3 regions of the Nitrosomonas sp. GH22 genome follow, and region 2 is predicted to be linked to each of the others. Evidence: predicted binding sites of a transcription regulator. Region 2 holds the regulator's gene; each other region holds the start of a gene.

Region 1 (10,908 bases), on a different contig from region 2:
CTGTGGTTTATACAGGCAGGGGATTATGCTTTGTTGATGGAGAGTTTTCATGCCGGCCTGCTGTGCATGGCAGTGATCGCACTGTTGATTGCACGCCGGGTGATTCCATTTTTCGCTATGCGGGCAGTGCAGGGTTTGACGATCCCGATGCTTACCGGCAGTGGTCAATGGCAACTTGCAGCGAGCATTTTCGCCATTGTGTTCTTGCTGTTAGGGTGGACCTCGGCAGCGGCAATCGCGCTGGCAGCCGCCGGGACTCTTGCTCTGTGGCAACTGCTTGCCTGGAAGCCGTGGGCCGTTCGACAGGTGCCATTATTGTGGATTCTTTATACTGGATACGCCGGGCTGGGTATTGGTTTGCTGGTTGCAGCCGCTTATTCTGCAGGCTGGATCTCCCGTGCTGCCTGGCCAGTGCATGTAATCGGCGTGGCAGGCTTTGCGATACTGATTATCGGCATGGTTACCCGTACTGCATTGGGTCACCTGGGGCGGCCATTACGTACTGATCGCAGCATGGTCATTTTGTATATGTTAATTATCACGGCTGCTGTACTGCGACTGGCGGCGCTGTTGCCAACTGCTTACGTGCCAGGCCTGTTGCATGGTTCGTCTGCGATCTGGATATCGGCCTTTGTACTTTACCTCTGGCGTTTTCTTCCAATGTTGATCCGGCCGCGTGCAGATCAATCGCCTCCGGTGATCAAGCCGGGAAATATTCCGGCACAGCCTCACTGATCGTTGAACGTATGAATATTCAACCAAGAGGATTCATGCAATGAGTTATGGCTTGTTGATAACGCTGCATTTGCTGGCTGCGATCGCTTTTGCGGGAACAGTATTTTTTGAAGTCGTCATGATCGAAGGTATACGCAAGCACCTGCCGCACGAAATCATGCGTGAGGTTGAACGCGCTATTGGTAACCGTGCTGTCAGGATCATGCCCTGGGTACTTCTGGTACTGTATTCCGCCGGAATAGGGATGGCCTGGCAACATCAGGCGACCCTGGCACAGCCTCTGGCCAGCAGTTTTGGACTGTTATTGAGTATCAAGATCATCTTGGCAATCAGCGTTTTCGGTCATTTCGTGACAGCCATGATATGGCGGAAGCGCGGTCTGCTGAACAGGCGGCGTTCACAGCGCTTACACCTGAGCATCTTCTGCCACGTACTGACAATTGTCATCCTGGCGAAAGCCATGTTTTATCTACACTGGTAACCAGGGCACTGCCTGCTTTATCAAGAGTTCCAGAGTGTTACTGAAGCTGGATGCAAGGCTTATAATATGGTATTCAGTTCTTCAATCCTTCAGTCTGACCAGGAGAAGTTATGCCTTCATTTGATATCGTTTCTGAAGTTGATAAACAAGAAATTCGTAACGCGGTTGATCAGCTTAACAAGGAAGTTTCTGCCCGTTTTGATTTCAAGGGCTCGGATGCACGTGCCGAGCAGACCGACTATGAGCTTTATCTTTTTGCGGATGATGAATTCAAACTCGGTCAAGTGATGGATATTCTGATAGCCAAATTTACCAAGCGAGAGATTGATGTGCGCTGTCTGGATAAGGGGCAGGTTGAGAAAATAAGCGGTAACAAGGTAAAGCAAAAAATTACGGTTAAAACCGGAGTGGAAAGCGATCTGGCCAGAAAAATTGTCAAGCTGATCAAGGATAGCAAACTTAAAGTCCAGGCGAGCATTCAAGGTGAGGTTGTACGGGTAACTGGTGCAAAACGTGATGTTTTACAGGAAGTAATTCAGCTAGTGAAAGGCGGTATTACAGAATTGCCATTACAATTCCGCAATTTTCGGGATTGAACGTTCGGTTCGGTGACAGGTATCAATTATTCCTTCTTAAGATTACTACAATAAACGGGGCAAGAGTGCATGTTGCTGCAACTCCCGCTTTGGCCATCTATTTAGAAATTAGAAATAGTTCCACTGTACCTGGAATCTCACGACATCAGACTTGAATTGCTTGTCATGTTTTAGATCAGTGCGGTTCATCATATGATAGACCGTTGTAAGTTCAACTGCCGGTGAAATCTGCCATTCTACCCCGAATTCCCAGTCTCTTACACGATCCTGAGGGGTATTATCCTGGAGTCTCAGTGCACCGTTATAGCGTTGCCATTTGACGAATGGAAGTAAGGTTCCCCAACGAAATCCATCGTATTTATACATTGCCTGAACATAGCCGCCGTTGAGGGAATGGTTGGCAATCGTTTTCTTATCGTCACTTAGGCTGGGACCATTTCCCCAGTTCCATTCAGCTTGTAAGCCAAAGGGCTGCGGATAAAGTATAGCGTGCACCCCGACACGTTCATCTCTGATACCTTTTTCAGGTACACCCGTAATCTTGGTTTTATCATATTTCGGAACATAGCGACCGTGGTAAGCGGATGCGCCTACTTCAATAAGTTGGCCGTTTCCAAACTGGAACGGATAGGTGAGACGGCCTACGATGTGCACTCCGTTATTCAGGTCAACATTGTTGGGCCCCTGGCCACCAAAAGTACCAAAGGAAAACATACCGTAGTCACCCGTGCCTTTCAGTTTCTTCGCTGCTTTGAACCGCTCTTGTACATGAGTGGGCGTCCACATAAAGAATGCACCGATGTCTCGCTCATTACAACAGTCCATTGCATCGGTGCGGTCAAGTGCGAGACGCTCTGAGCTGGATTGTAGGCTTTCGAAGCCGAGCGGAATTTTTGATTGTCCGACCCTAACCCGATATTCCTTGCCTTTATCGAAGAATAGGTCACCATAAGCATCCCTTAAGATGGCGCTACTGGCAAGATCTGCCTGTAAGTAAAAATAGAGATAATCGGTAATATCCCCGGAAAGAGCCAGGCGCGCTCTTTTGATCAAGAAGGATGATTTATCCGGTCCGGCAGATTTGTCCTGCCAGTAGGATGCGCCATCATTGTCTCCCCACAGACTTTTTCCGTAGCGGAATTGTGTATAACCCTTGATGCTGATTCTTTCGTACCATTTTTTTTCTTCCTTGGGTTTTTCTGCAGAGGGTACAGGGGTTCTCGATGCATGTTTAATTTGTTCGTTTGTTTGTTTAGACTGCGTTTCTACACGCTGTTCGCTATCTTGTGCGGATCTGGTTTCAGCATGTCTGGTGGGTGATTCATCCGGTCTGGACTTTTCTTCGGCTGGGGATTTGGATACTGTTTCTTCCACCTGCTGGAATACGCCCAGCTTGATCCTGTTTTCACCCGGCTCTGCATAAAGCTGTTTGGTGACGGTATCCATGTAGAGGATAAGTTTTTCTGCACAGACCGGAAGCGGAACAGACAAGGTGGGTAATACAAGAAATATGAGCAATGCAAATGACCTGATACTTGTAATTTTCGCCATCATTTGTTTGATTTTTATCCTCTTATTAAAGTATAGAAATATACGTCGATCACCATGACTGAGAATAGTAATTAAAATTATTCTTGTAGACTGTTTCAAGAATCGTGAGGATGTATTGATACAGTCGTCGGAATTATCCTGATAGCGAGTGACAGGCTAGTGACAGCCTGGTGACTATTTTGTTACAGAAATTACGGGAAAATATCTGAATCCGGACAGGATTCCTGCAGCCGGGCGGGAGATCGCCTGGTGCAGGAAGATTAATGCTGAAGGATGAGTGGTAGAGGGGATTGCAAATAAAGAGAATGGAATAGAGCTACGTTATAGCTTTTTCGTATCAGGTTGATGTGTGATTCGGAGTATGGATATTGATATGAACAGAGTTTTCTGGCTGCTGGTTTATTTTTCCCATTCCAACTCGAATATCCTGTGCAATAGTTTGGTAAAGTGGGTAGATAGCTGGACGTATGTTTTGAAGAGTTTTATCAATACTAAACATTGATGGGAAGCGCAAACCGTTGTGTTCGGTCGGCGCCCCAATAAATTGGATTTCAAAACCCAGTTTATTAAAATGATTGGCTAGACGTTCTTCTGTAAGAATGAAAAGTAACTTAACGCCGTATAAGCGTGCTAATTCAACTGCACCATAATAAAGCCCCAGTGGAATATAGGGAAAGCGTGACGTCTGATTAGAATCAAAATCGTTTTCAGTGAGGCAGACGGGATTGCTGGCTTCACCTTTTCTACGGCGAAATGAAGAAATAACTGCAAGGCGGGAAACTTCAGCAATTTGTTTTCTGGGCAATTTTACTGGATTAATAATGGAGCGATTCAGGGTATTTGCGCAGGCTTTCTCAAACGGTAAAAGCCAATCAGAGCTATCAGTTGGTGGAATAATGATACGGACACACCCGATAAATTTTTCCTGTCGAGTATTACGGATCAGTAAATGTAATGCATGAGTATCATATTCATCTGATTCCAGCTGATCTTGGCGTAATGCCTCATATTTCAGCTCTTCGCAATAAACTGAATGACGAATGTAATAAGCTTCGTGCTTTAATACCTCAGTGAAAGCGGGAACAATTTCAAAATATTGCTTGAAGGCGGTTCCCAAGTTGGTAGTTTTTTGGGTGAACATAATGTGCCTCTTGTATGTAATTGCTTGAAAAGTGCTGTACAAATAAATCCAGATCTAATTACTAAAATCCGGAATCATGGCAATTAACGGCTTTATTTTAGAAATATTGAATTTTCAGCACAATGAGCCTACAAGATCTCTTCTGAGCAGCGTACAAGTAGTGATTTAATGAATAAATATTGGATCAGTCCCGGGCTGAGGACTCACGTTTGGTAGCATTGCTGTATTGAAATATGGCTTGAGCGATTGCTGGCTGAGGATCAGCATCGATTAAAAAATGTGAAGATACTTCGTAAGGATTCGAGAGGTTAATGTAATGTTGGTGTGCATAAATCGTATTATAGAAATACTTGGATTTGTGCGTTTTTATTCGAGTGGATTTGGTGAGTGTGTCAACTGGGCGCAGCAACCAGATTCGTATCTGGATATATACACGTTTGAACGGGAGAGTATCAGCTTTTTTCAGTGTACACTGTTAGGTTGTGGATCAGGGTTGGCCTGTTTCCCAGCTTATCGAGAAGAAAATGGATCGTTCTTTAATCCGCTTAATTTAAAGAGAAATCTAATGTCATGTAGATCATTGCGATACCGTTTGGGCAGATTTTCTGAGAGTTTTCGGATTTTTTCCAAAGTTGTTTGTGGCAAAGTTTTGTCTTCAGTTTTTATGATCGTTAGAATGGGGATCAAAGCAGTAGAAAGAATTTGTACCTTTTTTTCAGGAAATATTTCTGCAGCAAGCTGTTTGAATTCCTCGGAAGAAAAAGCGGCACGCAGTGATCGTTCATAATCCAGTGTAAAAATAGCGGGTTGGTACTTTTTATTCAGATAAGCAAAATAAAGGACTGAATAGAGTGATTTGAGTCGTGATAAATCCATCAGGAATAAAGCTCCTTCTGTTCTCAATACCCGCCTGATTTGTCTAAAACAATTTTTTAGTAAACGTTCGCTGGGCAGGTGATGTAATGCCAGTGTGCTGATAACAGCATCGACCGAGTTGTCAGGAATTGTATTGAGTGTCGAAATATCATCTCTGACAAAAGAGATATTGTTCACTCCCAGCTGATCACAATAGGCCTTGGCATTTTTTAACATATTTTCTGACATATCTACGCCAATAAATTCAATCTGTGGATTAATTTGGGCAATTTGTGCCAGTTGTGTTGCGGGGCCACAGCCAAGATCGAGTACCTTATTACAGTCCTGTATAATTTGAGAAATACGGGTGGTATTGAACAGGTAAGTGGCAGACATAATACCGTCAATACGCCCGGCTTCTGCAAAAGCCGCTACCTGGTTTTTATCCTGCATGACCAAATCTGGTTCAGGCTCGCGATTAAATTCATGTTTTCCAAGTATTTCTCGCAGTAACGTTGGAATAACCGAAATTCTCATGTTTCTTGCTCCTGTATCAGATTTTGACTAGCAGTTTACTAGGATTGGAATACAGGTAAAAGACAAATACTGGGAGAAATATACGTTTTAGTAACACGTAGCTTGGGTTATATGATCCAGCAGAAAATTATATTAGGGAGAAAGGAGGTGTTGAATGTAAAACTAAAAAGCCCCGCACCGGCTAGCCGTATGTGGGGCTTTGTTAGTTGATTAGTAGACTAGTATTGATTAGGCTTTTTTACGAAGACGTGAAGTGCCAAAGCCGAGTAAGCCGATTCCAAGCAAAGCAAGCGTTGCCGGTTCTGGTACTACGCTCCCTTGAAAATCAAATGTACCTACACCACTTTTAACAGCCACGATACATTCACCTGTTAAGCAACCTGTTGCTGTGTCATAGTTAAAAGCTACTGCATCACCTGTATTGTTAAATGCATTGAACATCAAGTCATAAAAAGGATTGGGCTGAGAAAAAAAGGATTGCCCTGCGGGAGATGTCAAAAAATCAGTGTAGGAATTTAAAGCTACCCCTCCTTGAATAATAGCTGACTCGCCTGTTATTAGTGAACCTGTCGCAAGTATGAAATCATCAGCTATCGTACCACCAACAGATGCTGGGTTTGTTAAAGTTGCCTGTGTAAACGCAGTATCTAAATTTGGATCGGCGTACATGGTGAATGTAAGGGTATCTAAGGTATACGTACTTCCGGTAGTACCGAAACTACCGGAACTCAAACTGGTTGTTAAATCAAATGTAAGATAAATCCTGTAATCTACAGTGATACGGGAAATACCTGCTCCCACGGTAGAGCCTGCAAGTGCAAAATTCGAAAAATCAATATAGCCAGATTCAGCAGCAGTGTTAGTAGAAGCATTTAGAATAATTTGTCCTGATGCCGTTCCTGCAAGCGAGTCGGCCTGAAAATCATTATGTGCAGAATTTCCTGTAATATAGCTTGGGCTCACTGTAAATACTTGGTATGCCAATGCCTGGCTGGAAATTCCTAAAATACCTAAACCGCCAAGAATAGCCGGGATTAATTTTTTGTTCATAAGTCACCTTTAAGTTTTAATACATAGATCAAGAGGCAAATATCGCGCATTTTTGTTCAAACGCTTACTTTTATATAAGCATAAGATATGCCAATTTTTTGATTCATGCTTAACGATATGTTTATAAACATAAATTTTCTTAAAAATAAATAGAGATTTGGTTCTTTTTTGTTATTCAGAAAAAATGTAAAAAAAATCGACAAAGGCTAGCCAAAAGTAGTGGATATTGAGTCGAGGGGTGTTAGCTGTGTTCAACTAGTGACGTAATCTCTGGTCGGCTGGTAATTATTGGTAAATGACTGGCATTTCCCATTCTAAAGAGAATAACTGGTATGTTTTCAGGAAATATTGTTTTCCAGCCGGCCAAAAGTTTTTGTTGCAGGGTTGCTGGAATACCTTCGTTTATTGCTTGTGGCAGTGCATAGATTGCAGAAGCAGGCATGGGTTGCAGCACACGCCCTTGTTTGGTCAGGGTAAGCCACAGTCTTTGAAATGAGCGCCCGGCTTGTAGTATCGATTGAGTGTCGATTTTTTTTACACTTAATGCACCTAAATGGGGAGCAAGCCGACAGGGTAAATAGCTGGAGCGAAAACCCAATACGTGGTGCATTCCGAAAGAGTTGGCCAGTTGTGCGATTGGCCAATGGCGCAACAGGCTGAAGAAGCCTCGCGATAATGGTTCAATACCTAATGCACCGGGTGGTAACCCTTCGGTGCAGGTAGTGTGCCAGCCAATATCAAAGCGAATGGCGGAGAACAGCTCTTCATGCAAAAGCGGGTTGCGAAAACGTTCGGTTTCAGCAATGCGCATCAGGTAAGCAGTTTGTTTGCGTAGTGCAGGAGTATCCAGCCAGTGTAATTTGCAATCTGAATATTTTTGTATTGTCTGATGTAATACCTCTCGTTCGATATCAGTCATACCAGGGCCGAGAAAGTGTAATCTGCGGTTGGTGTGACGCAGGGGAATCATTTCTCGAAGGGAGTCTTCTTCAGTCTGATCTGCATGTAGGGTGATTTGCAGGATCAAGTGAGGGTTGCTTGGTTCGGGAAATGACATCGCTTCAGCATGGAAATTGAAATGACTGGCGGCGAGTACAATATTTTCTGTTATAGCTCCCAAAGATAATAATGCCAATACCCATTTATATCCTCCTTCGGACGGAAATTCAGTTCTGGTGTGATAAATATGGATACTGTTTCCGGTTATCTTGAAGCGAGCTTGGTGCTGGTTATCTGCTGAAGGCGCCAGAATGGCGCTTTGCAGGATGTAATCAAGTTGTTGTTGGGTTACTTTGTTTGTCTTGCTATGCATGTTTAAGTTTGCGATGAGCCAGGGAAATGGCTAATCGACTCAGTGGATTCCTATTTCCCCAGGGACGCCATGTGAATGCTAGTTTGTTTAGATAGGCATCAAAGTGATATCCCTTGGGTGCTACTCTGATTGGCCCGCGACCAAGCAGAATTTTTAGAGCCTCGGTTGCGGCTGCTCCTGCACAAAGCTGGCAGGCCATGATGGTGGACGGTCCTTTGCGGTTAACCAGATCGATTGTAGTCGGATCAACTAGATAGCTCATTTGCAGGCGTGCGGGTGCGAGCCCTATAAAAAAACGTAACCCCTTTTCTTCTTCTAAGCTATTTTTTAAGCCAAAATAATCCTCAAAGGTCATGCCTCTTGGCATGAAGTTGAGTACTGCTGTGCCCATGCCCAAAGGAGCAGCGGTTACTGCGGGGATATTTTTGGCGGCACAGGATGCAAATATATGTTGGCGAGCGTTGAAGGCAAAAAAATCCAGGCCATCAATGTAAATATCAACATCAGCCAGAAATGCCTCGGAATTGCCTTCATTTATACCATCGGGAAATCTGGAAATTTCCAGGTCGGGATTAATTTTAAGAGCTTCCCTGATCATGACATCAAGTTTGCTCAATCCTATGGTTTCAATGTTGGCACCAATTTGTCTGTTGAAGTTGGCCAGATCAAAAGTGTCAAATTCGGCCAAATGGAATTTACCTATTCCCAACCGACAGAGTGTCAATAGATGAAGTCCGCCAACCCCCCCCAGCCCGGCGATAGCGACTCTTTTTTGTTGTAATCGATTTTGTTCTTCTCTTGTCAGCCAACCGATGTTGCGGGAAAAGGCCTCGTTATAAATAAATGGCTGCTGCATATTGATAAGTTTAAATCTATTTACCTAAAGTCGAATGTTTCTGCATGATTTTAATTTGTTTTCTATGATTTAAATATTAGTCGTTATTTGATTTCTTGAAAAATCTAAAACATCTGGAAAAATGTTACTAATGTGAGATTAGCTGAAGGGGTTGAACTGTCTGTAGATTACTTGTTGATTTTTGATTTATCCAAGGAAAGGGGATGCAATGCGGGTACAAGGAACGACTGGTTGTATTTGTATCGCATGTTCCGGCCTGTGAATTGATCTGGTTTTTTATGAATTTGTGTTCTAAGTGCAACAGGACTGCGGGTGCGTTGACGCGCGGACAGATTTTTTCTTCTCCAATTAGTTGAAATCCAAACATGCGGCGCTGGGGGGTGGCATGGCGTGGATTAACTTCGCAAAAAAAGTCTGTTACCTGATAAAGATTGCGTGCATAAATATAAGCAAACTGGAAGAGCACGGCGATCATTTCCTTTGAACCATGCTGAGGATCCAGTACCAGCTTCGATAGCTCACAAACTCTCCTCCCTTTCTCTCGGAAGTAGTCTATTTCAGACTGGTAGAGTTCATCAGCAAGTAGACCTTCTTCTGAATCAATTTTTAGTGTAAGTGTTCCGGCTACAATATCGCCGATTGTTGCTAAAAATGTAAATTCATTGGGCTTGTGTGAAAAAACAGATGCACTTTCTGTATTGTAGCCGCGCAAGGCATACATCTGTTTGATCAGTGTAGTGGCTTTAATGCGTTGTTTGAGAGAGCTGACCAGGTGAATGCTGTAACCGTTGTGTTGCAGGAGGCAATCCGGTTCAGTGTGATCGGGGTAGTTACTCGGGCTGGCTGGTATTCGGTATTGTTGAGGGGGGAGGGGCTGTGTTCTGCTGTAGTTGAATGAAGGTGAGTCGGGGTGATGAATATTAAATGCGAGATTTGCTAGCTGGATATTCTTTGCCGTAACTGCCGGCGTGGATTGGTTCGCGATCTGCATAGAACATACTCCTCATAAGTCATTTCCTGAATTAAACAAATGTAATTCAAAGAATGGTTGTTTGATAAACTGGAGCAGATAAATCATTTACTACCTGCAATATGCTTTCAATAAAAGCATAATCCATGCCATTTGTAATAATGGTTGTTAATCAGATAGTTATAAATTTTTCTGTTTTTTGATGAAGAGAATTGTCGCTGTAATCTGTTATGAAGATTGTGAGCAGTCATAATCAATTGTTTTTATTGAATATTATTTGTCTCTTTAGAGAGACGGTTGGGCTGGGGTGATGGTTGTTGCAAGGCGGCTGCGCCAGAGTATTCGAAGCAGGAGCAACAAAACTCGTTCTCGTGAATGCTGTGGGCATGAAGCAATTCGGCAGTGGGGGTGCGAAGGCCTGGATTGCCGTGATCTCGTAGGCTATGCGAATTATGTGGAGCTTACCTTCCTTAATAAAAAGAACGGAAGGAGCAAGTTGCTGGTTCTGCTATATTTATTTTTCTTGAATTTGATTGTATATAGACATACATAGATGGAACAGTTTTGAGTTTGCATAAGGATAAATTTGGCTGAAATGATCAGAATTTTGTTGTTCCTCATTAGCTTGCAGGCAGTATCCGCTTTTGCGGTGGAGATTACGCCGCGTATTACTGATCGTGAAATCGTTGAATCATTGGCGGAGCTTAGGGCAGGGCAAAAAGCGCTGGAAGAAAAATAGATTTACGTTTTATAGCGATGCAGGAGAAAATGGATCAGCGTTTTGAAGCCATAGACCGGCGGCTGGATTTTATCCAGCAGCTGAT
Region 2 (10,908 bases):
CAAATTGGCTGGGTGTGGTTGCGCCATCGTAAGGTTGACAATATGTTATGGGTGAGTCTTGCAATCATTATCGTTTTTGGTGGTGCAACGCTCATCCTGCAGGATGAGACTTTTATTAAATGGAAACCTACCGTGCTTTATTGGTTATTTGCTGTCATTCTCTTTTTGGCACACAGTTTTTTTGGAAAAAATCTGATCCGAGCTATGATGAAGGATCAGATCAAGTTGCCCGAACCGGTATGGGTGAGGCTCAATATCAGCTGGTCAGTTTTTTTTGGTGCGATGGGGGCTCTTAATCTTTATGTTGCCTACAACTATTCGACTGATACCTGGGTAAATTTCAAATTGTTTGGCTTCATGGGGCTTATGTTTGTCTTCATTATCCTGCAGGCTCTTCTGTTGGGAAAATACATGGAGAAAAATGATAACCAGAAAATATAATTATGATGTACCGTTAAATTTATGATTCAACAGGCAACCAGACGGCCTCGGACTTCAGCTGTTGAATCAGATTTTTTCGCTGGTAGGTTGATCCGCTGGCAGCTTGTATACGGGCGACATTCCCTGCCATGGCAGGGAATCAGTGATCCTTATGCTATATGGATATCCGAGATAATGCTGCAACAAACACAGGTCAGTACGGTTATTCCATATTACGAGCGTTTTATGACTGTTTTTCCAAATATTGCACCACTTGCCAGCGCGCCGGTTGAAGAAGTGCTCACGCTATGGAGCGGTTTGGGTTATTACTCACGCGGACGCAATTTGCACCGGACAGCACGTATGATAATGGAGCAGTATGGTGGCGCGTTTCCGCAGGATATCGCTACACTTCAACGATTACCAGGGATAGGCCGTTCTACCGCAGCGGCCATTGCTGCTTTTGCATTTGGTAAGCGTTGCACGATTCTTGACGGAAACGTCAAGCGTATTTTGATCCGTTACTTTGGTGTTAACGGGCACCCAGGTGAAAGAATGATTGAAGAACAACTGTGGCAATTGGCGGAAGATCTGTTGCCTGTTGAAGAAGATCATAAAACTATAGCATCCTATACCCAGGCACTAATGGATCTTGGAGCGCTGGTCTGTGTGCGTACCCAACCACGTTGCGAACATTGTCCGTTGCAGGCTGATTGCTATGCATATCAGAATGATCTGACGGCTGTTTTGCCTGTTCCCAAGCCCAGGAAAACGCCTCCTATCAAAGAAATTGTACATTTAATCCTCCTGAATCAAGGCCGTATTTTGCTAAAGAAGCGGCCGGCTTCCGGTATTTGGGGTGGATTGTGGTGTTTCCCGGAAACTTCCATTAATGAGGACAGTGTTGATTACTGTAAAAAGAATTTACATCTACAGGTGTTAAAATTTGCTGAGCTTCCTCATTTGCAACATACGTTTACGCATTTTAAATTGATTATTCAGCCGCAACTCCTGCAATCAATAATGTATCTGCCAGAGTATGAAGAAAATAGCGAGGAAAATGACTTTCTTTGGATGACAATTGAGGAAGCTTTGCAACGGGCGATCCCCGTTCCTGTCAGAAAATTGTTGTTAATGACCCAACCCTTACTCCAATCTTGTCATGAGTAACGTAACTTCCCAGCCTTGGAAACAGCAGCAGCGTACTCATCTGCGCGAATTACGCCAGCAGATCCCAGCAGCACAGCGCGTTCTCTGGAGTGATGCAATTACCGCCGCACTGACACAAGGCTTTCCTATCCTTGAGAATCAGCGGATTGGTTTTTATTGGCCGCATCAGGGTGAATATGACCCAGTGCCAGCCATGACAGATTTGAGAGCGCGTGGCGCCACTCTTGCCTTGCCAGAGGTAATCGGTAAAGGAGAGCCACTCAGGTTCATCGAATGGTGGCCGGGAGCGCCAATGAAAAAGGATATTTACGGAATATCGTTCCCCGACAATACCCGGGAAATCACTGTTGACAGTATTATCATTCCACTGCTTGGTTTTGATGAACAAGGTTATCGTCTTGGTTATGGCAGCGGTTATTTTGATCGCACACTCGCAACGATGAATCCGCGTCCGCTCGCTATTGGTGTGGTATTTGAGATGCTGCGCCTGCCAACGATTCATCCGCAGCAACACGATATTCCGATGGATTATATTGTGACTGAACAATCTATTTTGTGCAGAACAGATGCTGGCCTTATGCCGCTGACGGTTTCCGATTGTGCAGCCCGAAACAGCTTTGTCCGGGATTAGCTGGTTTTTTGTTTCTGGTAGTGAATTCGGAGAAGATCTTTCAGCTTACTTAGTTACCACTCCCCCAGCGGGGCATCAGGGTATGTGTTACACCAAGCTGGTCGAGTATACGTGCAACGATAAAATCAACGATATCCTGAATGTTCTCGGGTAAATGGTAAAAGCCGGGATTGGCGGGAAGTATCACTGCGCCGCTGCGAGCGAGTTTCAGCATGTTTTCTAGATGGATAACAGAGAAGGGTGTTTCCCTGGCAACCAGAATAAGTTTGCGCTGTTCCTTCAGCATGACATCTGCCGCACGTTCTATTAGTTTTTGTCCTAAACCGGCTGCCACAGCGGATAGAGTACCCATAGTACAGGGGCAGATTACCATGGCATCAGCCGGGTTGGAGCCGGAAGCAACTGGTGCAAACCATTCTTCCCGACCAAAAATTCTGAGCAGGCCTGGCTCAATATTGAAATAGCTATTCAGGAAAGCTTCTGTTTCTTTGGGACGAGGAGATAGTGTCAGGGCCATTTCTTGTTGCGCCACAATTTGAGCAGCTTGAGAGTAAAGCAAATAAACTCGATGACCTTGCTGCAGAAGTATTTCCAGCAGGCGAATACCGTATGGCATACCGGATGCGCCAGTCAAGGCAATCGTAATTGTTTTCTTTTCGCTCATATTTTTCCGGGAAGATTTTGAAGAACGGCTGCTCGGTTATGTTGTGCCGGAATCAGGCTTGAAGTACACAATTACTGCTTGTGAATCGTATATTTTATCTGGATTTGCTTTGTCATAGCCTGTTCTTTTTCCAGAGTTTTCATATAGAAGCAAGGTAGTTATATGGCAGATTTTTACTTTACACTTCATTCAGTATGAGGATCGTCGAAGTGCTCTGCGGTATTCCCATTCATTTCTGATTCATGTCGGCGGACAAATTCCTGGGTACTGTCAATTCCCCGGAGTTGCAAAATATAATTCCGGACTGCTGCTTCTACCAATACTGCCAGATTACGGCCGGCGGCAACTGGAATAGTCACCTTGCGGATACTGACATTCAGAATAATTTCGTTGAGGTTACTCAGTGGCAGTCGTTCATAAGCATTAATACTACTGCCAGCAGTTTTTTCAAGCTGCACGATCAGCTTCATATTTTTGTGTCGCCGAATTGCAGTTTCTCCGAATATGGTACGAATATTCAGCAATCCCAGTCCGCGTACTTCAAGAAAATCTCGCAACAGCGGCGGACACCTGCCTTCCAGCGTTTCAGGGCCAATACGGCGTAATTCGACGACATCATCTGCAACCAGGCCGTGTCCGCGGCTGATAAGCTCCAGAGCGAGTTCACTTTTACCAACGCCACTCTCTCCGGTGATCATGACACCCATTCCAAGTACATCCAGTAATACACCATGCCGACTGATAACGGGCGCCAGTACTCTCACAAGATAGGTTTGCAATCCCCAGATAATCTCAAGGCTGGCAATTTCTGAACGAATCAGCGGGATAGAGTGTTCATTCACGAACTGTCTGATGGAATACGGGATTGGCGCACCGTCTGCTACGATCAGACAGGAAAGTTGACTTCTAGCTAGTTGATTTAGCCTTTTTTGAAGAGAAAAATCATCAAGCTGTTCAAGATATTTGACGGATATCTGGTTCAGAACCTGTATCCAGTTGGGATGAACAAAGTTGAGATGACCGATCAGTTCCTGTGTTGAGCTGGCGATCAGGTGATTCTCAAGCCGCCTGTCTATGGCAGGCGGCGGTTCACCCCATTGCAGACATAATTTTTCCTTGTTTTCTTCAAATAGTTGTTTGACGCTAACCTGAGACATGTTCAGGCGTCCACTCGGAGATGAGTTGATGAATTTCTTTAGCACTCCGGCCATGGCGCAGTTTTTCGCGGAAGCTTTTATTACTAAACATTTGTGCTAGTTCGCTCAGTATCATCAAGTGCTGATCTGTTGCTTTTTCCGGCACCAGCAAGATGCAGATAATACTGACAGGTTGGCCGTCTGGAGCGTCGAAAGGTATAGCTTCCTTCATTCTGACCAGCGCTGCAGCTGCTTCGCGCAGTCCCTTGATCCGGCCATGCGGGATGGCGACTCCCTGACCAAGCCCGGTTGATCCGAGTTTCTCACGTGCGAACAAGCTGTCAAAAACCTGGCTGCGCGCAATATGCAGGGTATTTTCAAATAACAGACCAACTTGCTCAAATACACGTTTCTTGCTGGTCACATCCAGATCAATAATAATGTTGGATTCCGGCAATAATTGAGTAATGAGATTCATGGAGATTCAAACCACTTTAGGAAATTAGGCGGTGTTTTCTTCTTATTGAAAACGGGACTGTTTTTTTATATCACTCACTATATATGTGCCCAACTTGCTGATGTTCCGTAGGTCATCTTTTCCGCTGCGCGGGCAACATGGCTATAGTTGGCTGTTGATTAGGTACGGTCCCATTTTTCGAGATTTTTCTGGCATTGCTGCTGCAGTTCTTTACAAATATATGAGGAGAAGTGGACGGGTTTATTCGGGCTGTTCAAATTCCTGATCTTTCAGCCCACCCTGATCGTTGCGCTGTCTAATATTTTTTTCCTTATGCTTAAGGATCTGGCGAGCCAGCTTATCTGCCAGACTATCAATTGAAGCATACATATCGGTGCTATCGGCCTCGACAAAAATCTCTCTACCTGGTAAGTGAACCGTGGCTTCAGCCTTTTGTTTGAGTTTATCCACGGAAAGGGTCACATTGATAGCCATGATATTGTCAAAGTGGCGTGTGCTCCTCTCGATTTTGGACGTAACGTAGTCACGCATGGCAGGTGTGATTGCCACGTGATTACCGGTGAGATTCAAATTCATTATTTCTCCTTATGTGAGAGAGTCGTGTTCAAGGGTATCATGGAAAACTCTGAAAGTATCTGTCTGGCTATACCGACCTGAAATCAGGTTTCGAGTACACATATGCTATTTGTGAACTGTACTTTTTCACCTTGATTTGCTTCATGGTAATCAGCTGATTTTTTCAGAATTTTCCTAGGGTATTTTACGTAAATTAGTCGGGGGAATATGCATGAACTCCCGATATTTTGCAACAGTACGGCGAGCAACAACAATACCCTGCTGCGCGAGTATTTGTGAAACTTGACTATCATTAAGTGGCTTTTTTCGATCCTCATTCTGGATCAATTGCTTAATAAGTCCACGAATAGCTATGGCTGAATGTGCTTCACCCGTTTCAGCGGGAATATGGCTTCCAAAGAAATATTTGAGCTCAAAGATACCGTGCGGTGTCCGCATATACTTCTGGGTTGTGATACGAGAAATGGTTGACTCATGTAATCCAAGAACTTCGGCAATTTCACGCATAACAAGGGGGCGCACAGCTGTTTCGCCATGCTCCAGGAATGCTTGCTGGCAATCAATAATCGCCTGACTGGCCCGGAGTATGGTAACCATGCGCTGGTCGATATTTCTGATCAGCCAGCGGGCCTCTTTCAGTTGCTCCATCAGTGGTCGGATTGCTTCATTACGATTCTGCTTCAGAATGTCGGCATATAAATGGTTAACGCGCACACGCGGAACTGAATCGGAATTGAGCTGTGCCACCCAGCCTCTAGCCGATTTGGTCACAATCACATCAGGAATGACATAACGTGCTGTTGTTGCGTTGAAATCATCGCCAGGCTTGGGATTGAGTTGAGTGATCAACTGGTAAACTGACTGTAAACAGGTTTCATCACAGCCAAGAACTTTCCTGAGCAATGGGAAATTTTTGGCAGCGACACTTTCCAGGTGCTCATTGACCAGTTTGAGTGCTTCCGTTCGTAGTGGCGTTGCATCCGGCAATGCTGAAAGCTGTATAGACAGACACTCCCGCAGATTGCGTGCTCCCACGCCGGGCGGATCCAGTTGCTGAATATAAGCAAGGGCTGACTTCAGGTCCGTGATGTCGATTTCCAGTTCAACCGGAAGTAACTTGGCAAGCTCTTCCAGATCCTGAGTAAAATAACCATTATCGTCCAGACTATCCACCAGCAGCGCGGTAATTTTCTTTTTTCGTTCGCAACGTTGCCTCAAGCTGATTTGCATGAGCAGGTGTTCACGCAAGCTGGCGGGTTTGCTAACCAGGCGAGAATAGTCCTGATCATACTCCTCATCATCTTGTCTACGTGTGTCTAAAAAAGCCCCCTGATCTGAATACAATGAGTCATCTAGCCAGTCGTTCGATATTTCAGTGTTTTCTCTAATATCATGGGATTCATTAGCTTCTGCTGTAGCAGATAAATCTGATGATACTAACGAAGAATCTTGTCCTTCAGTTTCAAGTTTTTCTTGATCGATATCTTCATCCAGCTCAAGCAAAGGGTTTTCTTGGACAATACGTGAGATTTCCTGGTTGAGTTCAAGTGCAGATAGTTGAAGCAGCTGAATTGATTGTTTCAGTTGCGGTGTCAGTGTAAGGCCGGTAGAAAGCTTGAGTTGCAGAGTCGGCTTCATATTTTTCAGAGCCTGAAATGCTCCCCCAGATAAACTTCCCGGACACGTCCGTCATTGATGATTTCAGCAGGGACTCCACTGGCAAGCACGGTTCCTTCGCTGATGATATAGGCACGGTCACAAATCCCCAGTGTTTCTCGCACATTATGATCTGTGATAAGTACACCGATTCCGCGTGATTTGAGAAAACCGATGACTCTCTGGATATCCATAACGGCAATTGGATCTACTCCAGCGAAGGGTTCGTCCAGCAGGATGAAGCGCGGCTGGGATGCCAGTGCTCGTGCAATTTCTACACGCCTGCGTTCACCACCCGATAGGCTCATGCCTAGGCTCTCACGCAGATGACCGATATGCAGGTCATGTAGCAATCCGTCCAGATGCCGCTGCATTTCATCTTTCTGAAAGTGTTGTAATTCTAGTACTGCAAGAATGTTTTCTTCGACCGAAAGCCGACGGAAAACTGATGCCTCCTGGGGAAGATAGCTTAACCCCAACCGGGCGCGCTGATGAATCGGCAGCTGGCTCAGATTGTGTTCATCCAGAAATATTTCCCCTCCGTTCAATGGAACCAGTCCAACCACCATGTAGAAACAGGTGGTTTTGCCTGCACCATTAGGGCCAAGCAGACCAACAACCTCGCCGCTGCGAACAGAGAAAGATACATCCATCACGACGGTGCGTGACTGATATTTTTTTTTCAGATTTTCAGCTCTTAATTCACTCATAAGATGACCCGGAGTGGCGATATACAGTGGTAAATATATTTTTTGATAGTTTTATTTTTCTGTTTCTGCGTCAGGTTGTTTCGCTTTTGGCTGAATCACGGCACGTACCCTGTGATCAGAATTTTTATCATTTTCCGCTTGAGGCTGGCCAAATACCTGAAAAAAGTCGCTTGCTATATCGTAGGAGATATAATCCCCTTCTACTTCATCGGTGCCGCGTTTCAGTCGCGCGCTTCCAAACAATTCTATTTTGTCGGTTTTGTTGTCATATTCTGCGCGTCGGCTCCATGCTTCAACGTACTCATCAACGCCATCACGCTTTTGACGATAGCTGACCAGATTGCCATAAGCTGTAGCGTGCCGGTAACCCGTGCTGTCCTCCTTCATCACGACTTTATCTGCACGAAGAATAAGCGTTCCCTGGGTCAATATGACATTCCCGGTAAATATGCTGGTACGAAACTCCCCTTTTTGCTTGTAATCTTCGACAGTTGCGCGATCGGCTTCCAGATGAATTGGCTTATCGCGATCTGCGCGTTCAGCCAGGGCAGTGGCTGAGAAAAACATGAGAGACAAGCTTAGGAACAAACATTGAGATTGCATAAACCGATAGATACAAAAAGTAAAATAAGAAAACCAGAAGAATCAGAATCCGTGTTGGTGCGGCATCCTCTAGCGGGATGAGCGTGGTGTACGTTCGTCATGTGCTTTGACCCGGGACTGCATCAAAATCTCACCGGTCCGATTGTTCATGAACAACCCTACGGCGTTGAGAACACTGTTCATTCTGATCACGGTAACTGGTCGATCGGTTTTGGCGATATCAGTATCCGGAATAAGGTGTAAAAAATCAGTCAGCATGGTTACCTTGTCTTTGTCCAGATCTTCTCCCCTGATAATAGAAACGTTTTCGGTTAGGAAAATATCATCTCCATCTTTAGTCAGCTCAGCCCAATCAGAAGTCACTCTGAGCAGTGGTTTATCCGGTTCTATGCTGGTAAAGCGTACGTGCTCCAGCTGCGTTATGTCTTCTGTTGAGTAGTGGATCAGTTTGTCAGCTGAGAAAAAACGATTTCGTTCAAATTCATGGTTGACCTGTATCCCGTTAAGATTTTCAATGATGTAGTCTATCTCTTGCTGCAAATCGTTGCCCTGCTGCAGGCGCGGGCGCTGCAGGACGCTGTCCAGCCAGAGAGTAAGCAGAAGCAAAATAACCAACCATATGGACGGTCTTGAAAATAATGAACGTGTCATGTTAAGACATATTACGCATAGACTTTATGATGAATATGGATTGTTTCTCCGGTCATTCCCGATCAAACAGTATAGTTAAAAACAGACAACACACTGTTAATGCGCTGTTTTTAGGAATTATAGCAGAGTCCCTTTTTCACAATAGTTGTCGCATTCAGAGCCAAGTATCTTTGTTTTCGGCGGGTATTGCAGAATCTGCAGAACAGCTTTTTAATTTGCACTTTTTGCTTGAATAAGTATCTTAATGTGATTATGGTCATATTTCACGATAAATAAAGCTGGATTGATTATGCAAGCAAACGCAATCGATTTTGAGAATTACGAATTACTGCAAGATGAAGTATGTACGCAACGGATCGTTGCAGCTAAACAGAAGCTGGGAAAGCGCGCCATTATATTGGCACATCACTATCAGCGTGCAGATGTTTACCGGCATGCCGATCTGACCGGAGACTCACTTAAGCTTTCTTATCTCGCCGCGCAGACAGATGCTGATTTTCTGGTGTTTTGCGGGGTGCACTTCATGGCAGAGGTAGCGGATATTCTTTCCAGCCCTGAACAAACCGTCATCCTGCCTGATCTTTCCGCAGGTTGCTCTATGGCAGATATGGCTAATCTCACCAAGGTAGAACGTGCTTGGCGTGAACTGACAGAAGTGCTCGACCCGGATGAGGGGGTGACACCAGTAACTTATATCAATTCCAGTGCTGATCTAAAGGCCTTTTGTGGACAACATGGTGGTATCGTTTGTACTTCCAGTAACGCTGTAAAGATTCTGCAATGGGCATTTGACCGACGTGAAAAAGTACTGTTTTTCCCTGATCAGCACCTAGGTCGTTGGAGCGGATACAAGATGGGGCTATCGTCGGATGAAATGCCAGTGTGGGATTTTGATGAACCCATGGGCGGATTGACACCAGAACAGATTGAAAAAGCCAAAATCCTTTTATGGAAAGGGCATTGTTCCGTTCACCAAATGTTTCAGCCGCAGCATATCCTTCGCTTTCGCAACCAATATCCGGATGGGTTGGTTATTTCACATCCGGAATGCAGCTTTGAGGTGTGTAAGGCATCTGATTTTGTTGGATCGACCGAGTACATCATCAATACCATCCGGGCAGCGAAAGCCGGTACTCGCTGGCTGGTCGGGACGGAATTGAATCTGGTTGGTCGCATTGCTGAGGAGTTCAAGTCCGAAGGCAAAATTATTCAGTTCATGTCGCCGATGGTATGTATGTGTTCGACTATGGCGCGGATCGATCCACAGCACTTGGCCTGGTCACTTGAAAATCTGGCTGAGGGTCGTGTGGTTAATCAGATTAGCGTGCCGGAACCACAGGCCAGTCTGGCCAGGCTGACGCTCGAAAAGATGCTTGAGGTCTCGAAATAGTATCGATGGTGAAATTGCCGGTTTTGTCTGCGGATACTGACAGGATTGCTTCTCTGCCAGGAAACGAAGCAATGCGTGAATCTAATCGGACATTACATATCGCAACTTATAACATTCACAAGGGGCTGTCGTTTTTTAATCAGCGTGTGGTATTGCATGAATTGCGTGACTATTTGCGTAGCCTGAATGTCGATATCATTTTTTTGCAAGAGGTGATCGGGGAGCATACGCTGCATGCCAGCCGCTTTCAGGATTGGCCGAAAGATGCTCAGTATGAATTTTTGGCGGATGCAGTGTGGTCGGATTTTGCCTATGGAAAGAATGCGGTTTATAACCATGGCCATCACGGCAATGCCATTCTCAGCCGCTTTCCCATATCAAGCTGGGAGAATGAAGATATTTCGGCACACCGATTTGAAAGTCGCGGATTGTTACATTGCGAGCTGGCCATTCCCGGATGGAAAGACGCGTTGCACTGCATCTGTGTGCATCTGGGGCTGTTTAAGCGTGGAAGGTATCGGCAGCTGGAGGCCATAGAGCGCCGCATCCGGCAACTGGTACCGCCTGATGCACCGCTCGTACTCGCGGGAGATTTTAATGACTGGCGTGGTGTGGCAAATCAGGCTTTGGCCAGTCGCTTGAATCTGGTTGAGGTTTTTCAGTATACGCAGGGTAAGGCGGCGCGCAGTTTTCCATCTGTTTTGCCGTTGCTGCGTCTGGATAGAATTTATATCCGTGGTTTTCAGGTAAAAAATGCCCGGATTTTTCATAATCGCCCCTGGTCCAGAATTTCAGACCATGCTGCGTTGTCGGCCCAGATTAT
Region 3 (10,908 bases), on a different contig from region 2:
TTGGAGGGGTCTCTTTCAGAAAAAACGCGTATCTTGTCACCGTCGACGCTGATCAAGTTTTCGGTGCTGCTGACCACGCCCGCGTATTTGCCATGCGTTGAGTCGTACTTAAAGAGGTACGCAAGCTGCTCGGCGCTTGTCAGATCGTTAATTGCGACAAGGTCGACGCTAGGGTTCTGAGCCGCAATGCGTGCAACGCAGCGACCGATTCGTCCGAAGCCGTTGATACCAATTTTGATCGCCATGATGTCCTCGTGCTGGTTAGGTGTATAGGAAAAATAAACGGTTCTGTCGCATTAGGCGCAAAACGCATATTTTGGATGAGCTGACATGCCATCCTCTTAAACTAGCAGATTTTTATTCCGCCAGTGTATAAAACTGCTTAGTAACTCAGTAAACTTCTTCCAAATTTTATGCCTCTGGCCGTTGTCACTATTGCTTTATCTCCACTATTCCTCCCGCCCGTGCTATTCCGCTCATGATTCTTCCAGTGTGGTTACGTATTTGTACCACTTCTCCTTCGGCAGCAGCAGCGAGTGCTTCACCTTCCGTGCTGACAGCAAATCCTGCTCCAGTTGCGGTGAGCCGTATTTTCTGTCCACGTGTGATGATATGTGGAGCGCGTAGCTGGTGTGTGCGTATCGGCTGGCCGGAAGCAAGAAAGGTTACCGCCACCTTGCCGACTACCTGATCAGGATCCGTGACTGCCCCAGCGGGGATGCGCACGAGATCGACTTCCTTGCTCACAATATCCTGTGTATCCACTAATTTTCCCATGTTGATGGGCTGTGCGGCGTGTATGACGTTGGCAATCACTTCGATTTCAACCGGCACATAAAGCGTCCAGGCAGCTTCATCCTGACAACGCACGCCAACTGAGAATTTTCCCCATAAGCGTCCGCCTGGCGGCAGAAAAGGCTGAAGCTGGTTACACGGACGTAATGTCTGACGTGAATCCAACTGGTTTGTCTTGATGATGACCCTGCCGGGCAGGTGACGGGTTTCCACACGCACAAAATCATTGATTATCTTGTGTATTGTTTCTGTAGGTAAGTCTTCGCTGGCGATTGCCGTTGTAGGGAGCAGGAGGCTGCATACGAGTATGATCAATAAGGGTTTTTTGTTCATGTCCGGTATGGTTGGCTATCGGGATTGACAATCAGGACGGTCAGTTTTTGCCGCTGGCGGCAATTTTTGCCGCTGGTTCAGCATGGTATCGCCGCAATTCCCTGGCTAACCTGGAAACTGAAAGGTGATCATGGATCAGTTTGATTGATTGGCTGGAAATAATGGCTTGTTCAATTTGGCATGGTTCCTGCTTATAGTAATTATGACTACTTTGCAGGAGGAAAACATGATCAACAAACTGGACAATCTGCTCGGCTTTAACCAAAAGGCACTCGGGTTACGAGCGGCCCGGCAGGAGCTGTTGTCGGGAAATATTGCCAATGCGGATACCCCGAGTTTTAAGGCGAAAGATTTCGATTTTTCCAAGGCAATGCAAAACGTTCAGTCGCCAAGACAGGTACAAAGTGCGCTGGCGACGACTTCATCAAGACATATCGGCTTGTCCGATTTCAGATCGATTACGTCCGTGCCGGAGCAGTATCGTGTTCCGCAGCAACCCAGTATAGACGGTAATACCGTTGATATGGATACCGAGCGTATGCAGTTTATGGATAACGCCATACGCTATGACGCTGGACTGACATTTATCAGCGGCCAGTTCCGAACCCTGTTATCCGCTATCAGAGAAGGAAATTAATAGCCATGTCCCTGTTCAGTGTATTCAATGTCGCCGGTTCAGCCATGGCCGCCCAGTCACAGCGGCTGAATGTGGTGGCCAGTAATCTCGCCAATGCAGACAGCGCTACCAGTTCAACGGGTGAAGCCTATCGTTCCCGGCAAGTTGTTTTTCGTACCGTTGATATTTCTGCAGATAAGGCAAAGGGCGTCAAGGTGGCAGGTATCGTGCATGATCCCTCGCCCATGCGGGTGGTGTATGACCCGAAGCATCCGATGGCGGACGAAAAAGGCTACGTTACCCTGCCCAATGTCAACGTTGTGGATGAAATGGTCAATATGATGTCGGCATCGCGTTCCTATCAGAACAGCGTTGACATGATGAACGTGACCAAAACATTGCTGCAAAAAACACTATCAATTGGCCAATAAGGAGAGATAGATATGAGTCAGGTGCAAAACAATTCCAGCGTATCCGAACTGCTGACTTCCAATGGGGGCAGTATCAAGACTGCCCGCAAGGGTGATGAGGATATGCAGGAGCGGTTTCTCAAACTGCTGGTGACACAAATGCAAAATCAGGATCCGCTCAGCCCGATGGATAACGCAGAAGTAACCAGCCAGATGGCGCAGATCAGTACCGTAAGCGGCATCGACAAGCTCAATAGCACGCTGGAAAAGCTGGTATCGGATTCCGATGCACGGCGTTCATTTGAAGCCGCCAACATGATTGGCCGTAGCGTGTTGGTTCCAGGCGCTGACATGCAACTGGAAAACCACACCGGAATCGGCGGATTTGAACTGACCGAACCGGTAGACAAGCTGGTCGTCATCATCAAGGATAGCGCCGGTATTGCCGTGCGTGACATTGATCTGGGCACGCAACCGGCAGGGGTGGGCACATTTGCCTGGGATGGCCTGGCAAACAATGGTAACGAAGCTGCCGGGGGGCAATACAGTTTCGCCCTGAAAGCCGTGCGCAGTAACCAGGAGGTAGCTGCTTCCACTCTGGCATTTGGTTCGGTCAGCAGCGCACAGGCTGGCAAGGAGGGCGCCTTGCTGGAAGTAGGTAGGCTGGGTTATGTCGGAATGGATGATATTAAAAAAATATTTTGATCGGGAGGTAAATCATGGGTTTTCAACATGGATTAAGTGGATTGAGAGGGGCTTCAGCCAAACTGGATGTCACTGGTAACAATATTGCCAATGCCAACACGGTTGGTTTTAAGCAATCACAGGCGCAGTTCAGTGATGTTTTTGCTAACGCACTGGGTGGGGGCAGGAACCAGATCGGGATTGGTACGCAACTGGCAGCTGTCGCGCAAGAGTTTACCCAGGGGAATATCACGCCTACCAACAACCCGCTGGATGTGGCGATTACCGGGAATGGTTTTTTCCGGATGAGCAACAATGGCACGACCAGCTACACCCGTAACGGCCAGTTTCATCTGGACAAGGACGGGTTTCTGGTCAATGCAAGCAATTACAACGTCACTGGTTTTTCAGCAGATACTTCTGGCAAAATTATTCCCAATATCCCGGTCAATCTGCGGCTGCCTACGGCAGACATGACGCCGAAGCCCACCACCAGCTTTATGGCAGGCGTCAACCTGGATGCGCGAGTAGATTTGACAACGCAAACTACAACTCCTGCAACATCTCCTACAACGCCCCCCACAATCCCAACTTTTAGTGCGACTGACCCGAAAACCTACGCTCATTCTACTTCAGGTGAAGTTTTTGACAGTTTTGGTAATTCTCATTTGATGACTTTGTATTTTCAAAGAACAAACCCAGCTGCCCCGGCAGCTTCGGCTTGGAATGTATTTGCAACTGTGGAGGGGGCAACGTCAGCAAGTGGAGCGCCATTTTCACCCCCATCTAATCTGACTTTTGATCCAAGCGGAATTATGAATGCATCTGTTGCGCCGGTTAATGTCAATGTAACTTTTGATGATCCCACTATCCAGCCACTTGCGTTTTCACTGGACCTAACCCGTTCCACCCAGTTTGGCAGCAAATTCGGGGTGAATATGATGAACCAGGATGGCTTTTCTTCGGGTCGCCTGGCCGGGTACAGCGTTTCTGATAATGGTGAGATCAGAGCCAGTTATACCAATAATGTCACGCGCACAGTTGGGCAGCTTGCATTGGCAGGATTTTCCAATCCCAATGGTCTCAAGTCGATGGGAAACAATCAGTGGGGTGAGACGGCTGAATCCGGATTGCCGCTGGTGGGTTCTCCGCAAACCGGTATTCTGGGTGCACTGCAATCTTCCGCAGTGGAAGAGTCCAATGTCGATCTGACAACCGAGCTGGTCAGCCTGATCATGACGCAGCGCGTGTATCAGGCCAATGCCAAGACCATTCAGACACAGGATGCGGTCATGCAATCCATCATGAATATCTGAGGATTTTCTGTTTAACCCTGACCTGGTAACGCTCTAAAAATGGATAGACTGATTTATACCGCGATGACCGGCGCGCTGCATACCCTGACGCAGCAGGCAACGGTTTCCCATAATCTGGCCAACGTCTCGACCACAGGTTTTCGTGCACAGGCCGATGCTTTCCGGGCAGTGCCTGTTTACGGAGAGTCGCTACCTACGCGTGCATTTGTACTGGATTCAACCACCGGCGCGGATTTTACGCCGGGCGCGATCCAGCAGACCGACCGTCCGCTGGATGTGGCGATACAGGGTTCTGGCTGGATTACGGTACAGCTTGAAAACGGTGAAGAAGCCTATACCCGGCATGGCAATCTCAAGACGGATGCCAACGGTGTACTGCAAACACAGCAGGGGTTCAATATCAAGGGAGAAACGGGGCCGATTACTATTCCACCGGATAGTCGGGTGGCGATTGGCAAGGATGGCAGTGTCTCGGTATTGCCGTCAGATTCCCGGATCACGGCGGTATCGATTATCGGGCGCATCAAACTGGTGGATCCGCCTGCAGAGCAGCTTGTTAGAGGAGATGACGGCCTGTTCCGATTGAAACAAGGGGGTGAAGCACCTGCCAGCGGTAAAGTAGCCCTGATTGATGGAGCGCTTGAGAGCAGTAATGTCAATGCAGTCAGTGAGATGGTGAAGATGATTACGCTTGCCCGGCAGTTCGATATGCAAATGAAGATGCTCGAAAACGCCCAGCAGAATGCCCAGCAGGCCAGTGAAATCATGACATTAAGAGGCTGAGTTCCGCCTGTTTTTAATTTTCCGAAAAGGATAACGTATGGTTCGCTCGTTGTGGATATCAAAAACCGGTCTGGATGCCCAGCAGACCAAAATGGATGTGATTGCCAATAACCTGGCCAACATCAGTACCAATGGCTTCAAGCGCATGCGTCCGGTGTTTGAAGATTTGCTGTATCAGACCATCCGCCAACCGGGTGCGCAGTCATCCGAACGTACGCGTCTGCCTTCTGGTTTGCAGCTGGGAACCGGGGTGCGGCCGGTAGCAACCGAAAATATCTTTTTGCAGGGTAATTTGCAGCAGACTGGCAATACACGTGATGTAGCGATTCAGGGGGAAGGATTTTTTCAGATTTTGCTGCCGGATGGCACGCTGGCTTATACCCGCGATGGTGCATTCCAGTCTGATCAGGATGGGCAACTGGTGACCGCCAGTGGCTTTCCGCTGCAGCCATCCATTACCATTCCGCCGAATACGCTCAGTATCACGATCGGACGGGATGGCACGGTATCTGTACTGACACCGGGTTCGGCCACACCATTGCCAGTGGGTAATATTCAATTGACCTCTTTCATTAACCCTGCTGGCCTGCAGCGCTTTGGTGAAAACCTTTATCTGGAGACTATGAGCAGTGGTGTGCCCAATCCCGGTATTCCGGGGACTAACGGCATCGGACTGCTAAATCAGGGATTTGTGGAAACTTCCAACGTGAATGTGGTGGAAGAGCTGGTTGAAATGATTCAGACCCAGCGCGCGTATGAAATCAATTCCCGGTCGATCCAGACTTCCGACCAGATGTTAAGCAGACTTACCCAACTTTGATTCAGTTTGAATGAATGTGGTTTTAACACATCAGCTGTATCAATTGGAAATTCAGGCTTTTTGGTACGCTCATGGGATGTGTGGCTTCTGATTTTATGGATAGGTAATGTTCTGGCGCCATGGAATTTTTGTATGAAGAATTTTGGGGAAACACTGATTAAATTGATGGACGTCATTGCGAATGAAATGAAGCAATCCAGCTGCTTTGACGCAATAAATCAGCGTCTTCTTGGCACGCTGATTTCTCCCGTATTAATTGTCATGGTCAGTATGGTGACAGGGTGTTCAATGATCACGCCCGCGCCGAAAGTGCAGCAACCGATGACGATCCGGCCGCCTGAGCCGCTGATTATTCCTGTCAGTCAGAGCAATGGTGGGATTTATCAGGCGGCATTCAACTATCAGGGCAGCGGGCGCTATACGCCATTATTCGAGGATCGTCGCGCGCGCGGCATCGGTGACACCATCATCGTCATGCTCAACGAGAAGACCAATGCGAGCAAGAAAAGTGGCAGTAACGCCCAGCGTGATGGGGGGATTGATCTTTCAGTACCGTCATTCCTCGGTTTGCCATTCAAATCCATTTTTCAGGATCTTGATCTGGAAGCCAAATCAAGCAACAAGTTTGATGGCAAGGGAGAGAGCTCCAGCAACAATAATTTCACCGGCACGATTACTGTGACTGTGATCGATATTCTGCCCAACGGCAATTTGCTGGTGAGCGGTGAAAAGCAGATCGGTATCAATCAGGGGCATGAATTCATCCGGCTTTCCGGGGTGATCAACCCGATTAATGTTATGAACAACACCGTGTCATCGGTGCAGGTGGCTGATGCGCGTATCGAATACCGGGGCACTGGTTATCTGGATGAAGCGCAAACCATGGGCTGGCTGTCACGTTTCTTTTTGTCGATTTCACCTTTTTAAGCATACCAGAGGCATATCGCTATGACTTTATCCAAATGGATTCGGAATTTCGGGCTGCTGAATCTCGGATTATTGGGCTGCCTGATTATTTCTGCCCCAGCTTCTGCCGAACGCATCAAGGATCTGGTCAATATCCAGGGCGTGCGTGCTAATCAGTTGATTGGCTATGGATTGGTAGTCGGCTTAGATGGTACGGGTGATCAAACCCAGCAGACACCCTTTACCGTACAAAGTATCCTCAGCATGCTGGGTCAATTGGGCGTGAATCTTCCGCCAGGAGTCAATTTACAGTTACGCAATGTTGCTTCTGTCATGGTAACGGCTACCTTGCCGGCCTTCGCCAAACCGGGGCAGCAGATTGATGTGACGGTTTCATCCATGGGTAATGCCAAGAGCCTGCGTGGCGGCACCTTGCTGATGACCCCGTTAAAAGGGATTGATAACCAGGTGTATGCCGTTGCCCAAGGCAGCCTGGTGATTGGCGGTGCGGGTGCCAGTTCAGCCGGCAGTAGTGTTCAGATCAATCATCTGGGCGCAGGGCGGATCAGTGCGGGTGCGATTGTGGAACGCGCTGTGCCAACGTTGCTCGGCCAGGGGGAGTACATCAACCTGGAATTGCACGACACTGATTTCACGACCGCACGGCGTATCGTGGAGACAATCAACAGCCGTTTTTCGTATGGAACGGCCACTGCACTGGATGGGCGCGTTATCCAGCTGCGGGCACCCGTGGATAACAATCAGCGTGTCACGTTTATTTCACAGATTGAAGGTCTTGATGTCATGCCGGCACAGGGTGTGGCCAAGGTCATCATCAATGCGCGTACCGGTTCGGTCGTCATGAACCAGATGGTGACGCTTGAACCCAGTGCGGTGGCGCATGGCAATCTCTCGGTGATCATCAATACCCAGCCGATTGTCAGCCAGCCCGGACCCTTCTCACAGCGTGGTGAAACGGTGGTGGTGCCGCAATCACAAATCGAAGTGCGTTCGGAAGAAGGTAATCTGATGTTGTTGCCGGGATCAGCTAGTCTGGCTGATGTGGTGAAAGCGCTGAATGCCATTGGTGCCACTCCGCAGGATTTGCTGGCAATTTTGCAAGCACTCAAGGCAGCGGGATCATTGCGGGCAGAGCTGGAAATTATTTGATTAGGTTGGCGATATGATCAATTCTCCCGACATTTCCGGCCAGTTGGCCATCGATGCGCAAGCAGTTGATCAATTGCGCAATCAAGCCCGGCGCGATCCGCAGGAAGGGCTGAAGCAGACGGCAAAGCAGTTTGAGGCGCTGTTTCTCAACATGATGATGAAAAGTATGCGTGAAGCCACGCCCAAAGAAGGATTGTTTGATAGTGATCAATCGCGTTTTTATACCCAGATGCTTGATCAGCAACTGGTGCAGAATCTTTCTGACAAGGGAATTGGCCTGGCAGACATGATCGTACGGCAATTGTCACAAGCTGTCGGCAAGGAACAGGCTAACGCCATAGACGGAGCAGAATCTCTCTTGACAGCTATTGTCGGAAATGATGAGAAACCACTGGTTTCAGTGGCGCCGGGGCAAACAAAGGATCTGCCTTCCCAACTCTGGACGAATCTTAATCGGGCTACCGCTAAACCAAATTTTTCAGCTGTCTCGCCCGCATGGCGAACAAACCGGATGGGAATTGCTTCCAGCTCCGGGAATGATGGTCCTGAGATAGCTGCGGTTGATCAGCCCAGAGAGTTTGTGCTGGATGTATTGCCGCATGCCCGCAAAGTGGCGCGTGAAACCGGCATTCCTGAACATTTCATGATTGCCCAGGCCGCGCTGGAAACTGGCTGGGGCAGGCATCAGATCCGGCGGACGGACAATCAGCCAAGCTTCAATCTGTTTGGCATCAAGGCAAGCGGGAACTGGCGTGGACAAGTGGTGGAAACCATGACCACCGAATATGTGGATGGTACACCGCAAAAGATCAGGGAAAAATTCCGGGCATACAATTCCTACGAGGAAGCCTTCCGGGATTATGCGCGGTTACTGCAGAACACTCCCCGTTATGCAGCCGTGCTGAAAAGCCGCAGTGCCACAGCGTTTGCCTGGGGGTTGCAACAGGCTGGTTATGCGACTGATCCATCCTACGCGGAAAAGCTGCTGAAGATCATCAACAGTGATGCGTTGAACATATAAGGAGTTGTTAAATATTTGCTGCTTTTTTGCGAATACCAGCATCCAGTAGCAGTGGTTCCAAAGGTGTTGGATTGCTTCACGCCACCCACCTGTTTCACTATGTTCGCAGTGACGGCTAAAGCTTAAAACGGATCTCGCAAAGAGGGCGGTTGCGGGATTCATAACGAAATGAGCAAATATGATGAATCATGGCTTTAATCCCACTGGAATTTTGCCGTAAACAAATAGAAGTAATTCACGATAATCGAGGGTAGAACAATGGCAAACAGTATTATGAATGTGGGTGTTTCCGGGCTACAGGCTGCACAAACTGCCTTGCTGACGACCAGCCACAATATCAGCAATGCGACCACACCCGGTTATAACCGCCAGCAAGCTATTCAGAGTACGAATACCCCCCTGCCGCACAGTAATGGATTTATCGGCCGAGGCGTGCAGGTGTCAACCGTACAACGTATCTACAACCAGTATCTGGTCAGTCAGTCGTTGCAAGCGCAAGGCCAGAGCAGCCAATTGGATAGTCATTACAATGAGATCAAACAGATCGATAATTTGTTGGCGGATACCACTTCCGGGCTGACGCCTGCGCTGCACAATTTTTTCAATGCAGTACAGGATGTCGCCTCCAACCCGACCTCGATCCCTTCCCGCCAGGCGATGTTGAGCAACGCTGAAGCATTGGTTTCCCGCTTTCAGTCAATGGATCAGCGTTTGTCGGAAATGCGTGAGGGAGTGAACAGCCAGATTGCTAGTAGCGTGAATGAGATTAATTCACTGGCGCAGCAGGTTGTGCGGCTGAATACCAATATCCAGGCAGTAGAAGGCTCGGCAAATAGTCAGCCGGCCAATGATCTGTACGATCAGCGCGATGCGCTCATCCGTGATCTCAGCAAACTGGCCAATGTGGATGTCGTGCGTCAGAGTAATGGCCATTACAACGTCTTTATTGGTAATGGTCAGTCGTTGGTGGTCGGCACCAGTGCGATGGCACTCAAGGCGGTGCCCTCTTCAAGTGATCCGCAGCGCCTAGTAGTGGCGATGGACGTGGGCGATAAAGAGATATTGTTGCCCGAGCATCAGTTGCAGGGGGGAAGTTTGGGAGGATTACTGGCTTTTCGCAGTGAAACACTGGATGCCATACAAACTGACTTTAATCAGCTTGCCAAGGGGCTTGCCGATACTTTCAATGATCGGCATACATTAGGACTCGATCTACAGGGTACGGTAGGTAAAAATTTTTTTGAGGTGACGGATTCCAATCATGTTGCGCGAAGTATTGAGGTCGCAATCAGTGATCCCGCTGAAATTGCGGCAGCTTTAAATGATGGAGGCAGTTTTGATGATCGTGTGGCCGATAACCGTAATGCTTTGCAGCTTGCCAAGTTGCAGACAACAAACACTCTGCAGGGTGGAACAGCATCCTATCAGTCGGCGTATGCAAGTCTGGTCAGTCAGGTGGGTAATAAAACCCGTGAACTGGAAGTCACCAGCCAGGCGCAGGAGAGCCTGCTTGCGCAGACAGATCAGGCCATACAGTCATTATCCGGGGTCAATCTGGAGGAAGAAGCTGCTAACCTGCTGCGTTATCAGCGGATGTTTCAGGCTTCCAGCAAGGTGATCGAAATCAGCAATTCGCTGTTTGATTCGTTGCTCAGAATCTGATCAATTTTTGACAGAAAAGGAATTTATCATGCGCGTCAGTACTAATACCTTATATGATCAGGGAACCCGATCCATGCTGCAGCAGCAAAGTTCATTGTTCAAGCTGCAGCAACAGCTTTCAAGCGGCAAGCGCATCATGACCCCGTCGGACGATCCGATCGGAGCGGCGCGTGCGCATGAGTTATCCCAATCACTGGCATTGAATACGCAATATGCTGATAACCGTTACCGGGCAATGGACAGCCTGCAGCAAGTGGATAGTACACTCGGCAGTGTTTCCAATGTTATCCAGAGTGTGCGAACCATGGCGGTAGCAGCGGGTAATCCGGCCTATTCTGATAATGAGCGGCAGATGATGGCCGTCGAACTGCGCGGTCATTTCGAACACTTAC

The links. Region 2 encodes sigma-54, which starts transcription at its own class of promoters, with help from an activator protein. Its sites were predicted from a motif close to TGGCACNNTTCCTGCT; they were not measured.
Region 1: the regulator sigma-54 is predicted to act here: its motif matches at 7,024-7,039, upstream of pepA (flocculation-associated PEP-CTERM protein PepA).
Region 3: the regulator sigma-54 is predicted to act here: its motif matches at 1,305-1,320, upstream of flgB (flagellar basal body rod protein FlgB).

What each region holds. Positions count from the first base shown of each region.
Region 1 is NZ_QRCA01000009.1:258,959-269,866, forward strand. It holds gene ABF86_RS03180 (NnrS family protein) at 1-735, shown strand, start outside; gene ABF86_RS03185 (hypothetical protein) at 776-1,216, shown strand; gene ABF86_RS03190 (YajQ family cyclic di-GMP-binding protein) at 1,327-1,812, shown strand; gene ABF86_RS03195 (porin) at 1,921-3,303, opposite strand; gene ABF86_RS03200 (PEP-CTERM/exosortase system-associated acyltransferase) at 3,701-4,504, opposite strand; gene ABF86_RS03205 (class I SAM-dependent methyltransferase) at 5,015-5,896, opposite strand; gene pepA (flocculation-associated PEP-CTERM protein PepA) at 6,125-6,946, opposite strand; gene ABF86_RS03215 (hypothetical protein) at 7,188-8,258, opposite strand; gene ABF86_RS03220 (ThiF family adenylyltransferase) at 8,251-9,114, opposite strand; gene ABF86_RS03225 (long-chain N-acyl amino acid synthase) at 9,242-10,105, opposite strand; gene ABF86_RS03230 (hypothetical protein) at 10,680-10,823, shown strand; gene ABF86_RS03235 (hypothetical protein) at 10,853-10,908, shown strand, end outside.
Region 2 is NZ_QRCA01000008.1:5,788-16,695, forward strand. It holds gene ABF86_RS01540 (septation protein A) at 1-441, shown strand, start outside; gene mutY (A/G-specific adenine glycosylase) at 463-1,590, shown strand; gene ABF86_RS01550 (5-formyltetrahydrofolate cyclo-ligase) at 1,583-2,221, shown strand; gene ABF86_RS01555 (flavin prenyltransferase UbiX) at 2,271-2,885, opposite strand; gene hprK (HPr(Ser) kinase/phosphatase) at 3,071-4,042, opposite strand; gene ptsN (PTS IIA-like nitrogen regulatory protein PtsN) at 4,029-4,499, opposite strand; gene raiA (ribosome-associated translation inhibitor RaiA) at 4,740-5,075, opposite strand; gene ABF86_RS01575 (RNA polymerase factor sigma-54) at 5,250-6,713, opposite strand; gene lptB (LPS export ABC transporter ATP-binding protein) at 6,719-7,441, opposite strand; gene lptA (lipopolysaccharide transport periplasmic protein LptA) at 7,493-8,008, opposite strand; gene lptC (LPS export ABC transporter periplasmic protein LptC) at 8,114-8,695, opposite strand; gene nadA (quinolinate synthase NadA) at 8,985-10,085, shown strand; gene ABF86_RS01600 (endonuclease/exonuclease/phosphatase family protein) at 10,157-10,908, shown strand, end outside.
Region 3 is NZ_QRCA01000015.1:16,586-27,493, forward strand. It holds gene gap (type I glyceraldehyde-3-phosphate dehydrogenase) at 1-245, opposite strand, end outside; gene flgA (flagellar basal body P-ring formation chaperone FlgA) at 433-1,128, opposite strand; gene flgB (flagellar basal body rod protein FlgB) at 1,355-1,765, shown strand; gene flgC (flagellar basal body rod protein FlgC) at 1,771-2,175, shown strand; gene ABF86_RS06595 (flagellar hook assembly protein FlgD) at 2,188-2,859, shown strand; gene flgE (flagellar hook protein FlgE) at 2,874-4,154, shown strand; gene flgF (flagellar basal-body rod protein FlgF) at 4,194-4,937, shown strand; gene flgG (flagellar basal-body rod protein FlgG) at 4,975-5,757, shown strand; gene ABF86_RS06615 (flagellar basal body L-ring protein FlgH) at 5,890-6,684, shown strand; gene ABF86_RS06620 (flagellar basal body P-ring protein FlgI) at 6,706-7,833, shown strand; gene flgJ (flagellar assembly peptidoglycan hydrolase FlgJ) at 7,847-8,854, shown strand; gene flgK (flagellar hook-associated protein FlgK) at 9,113-10,516, shown strand; gene flgL (flagellar hook-associated protein FlgL) at 10,545-10,908, shown strand, end outside.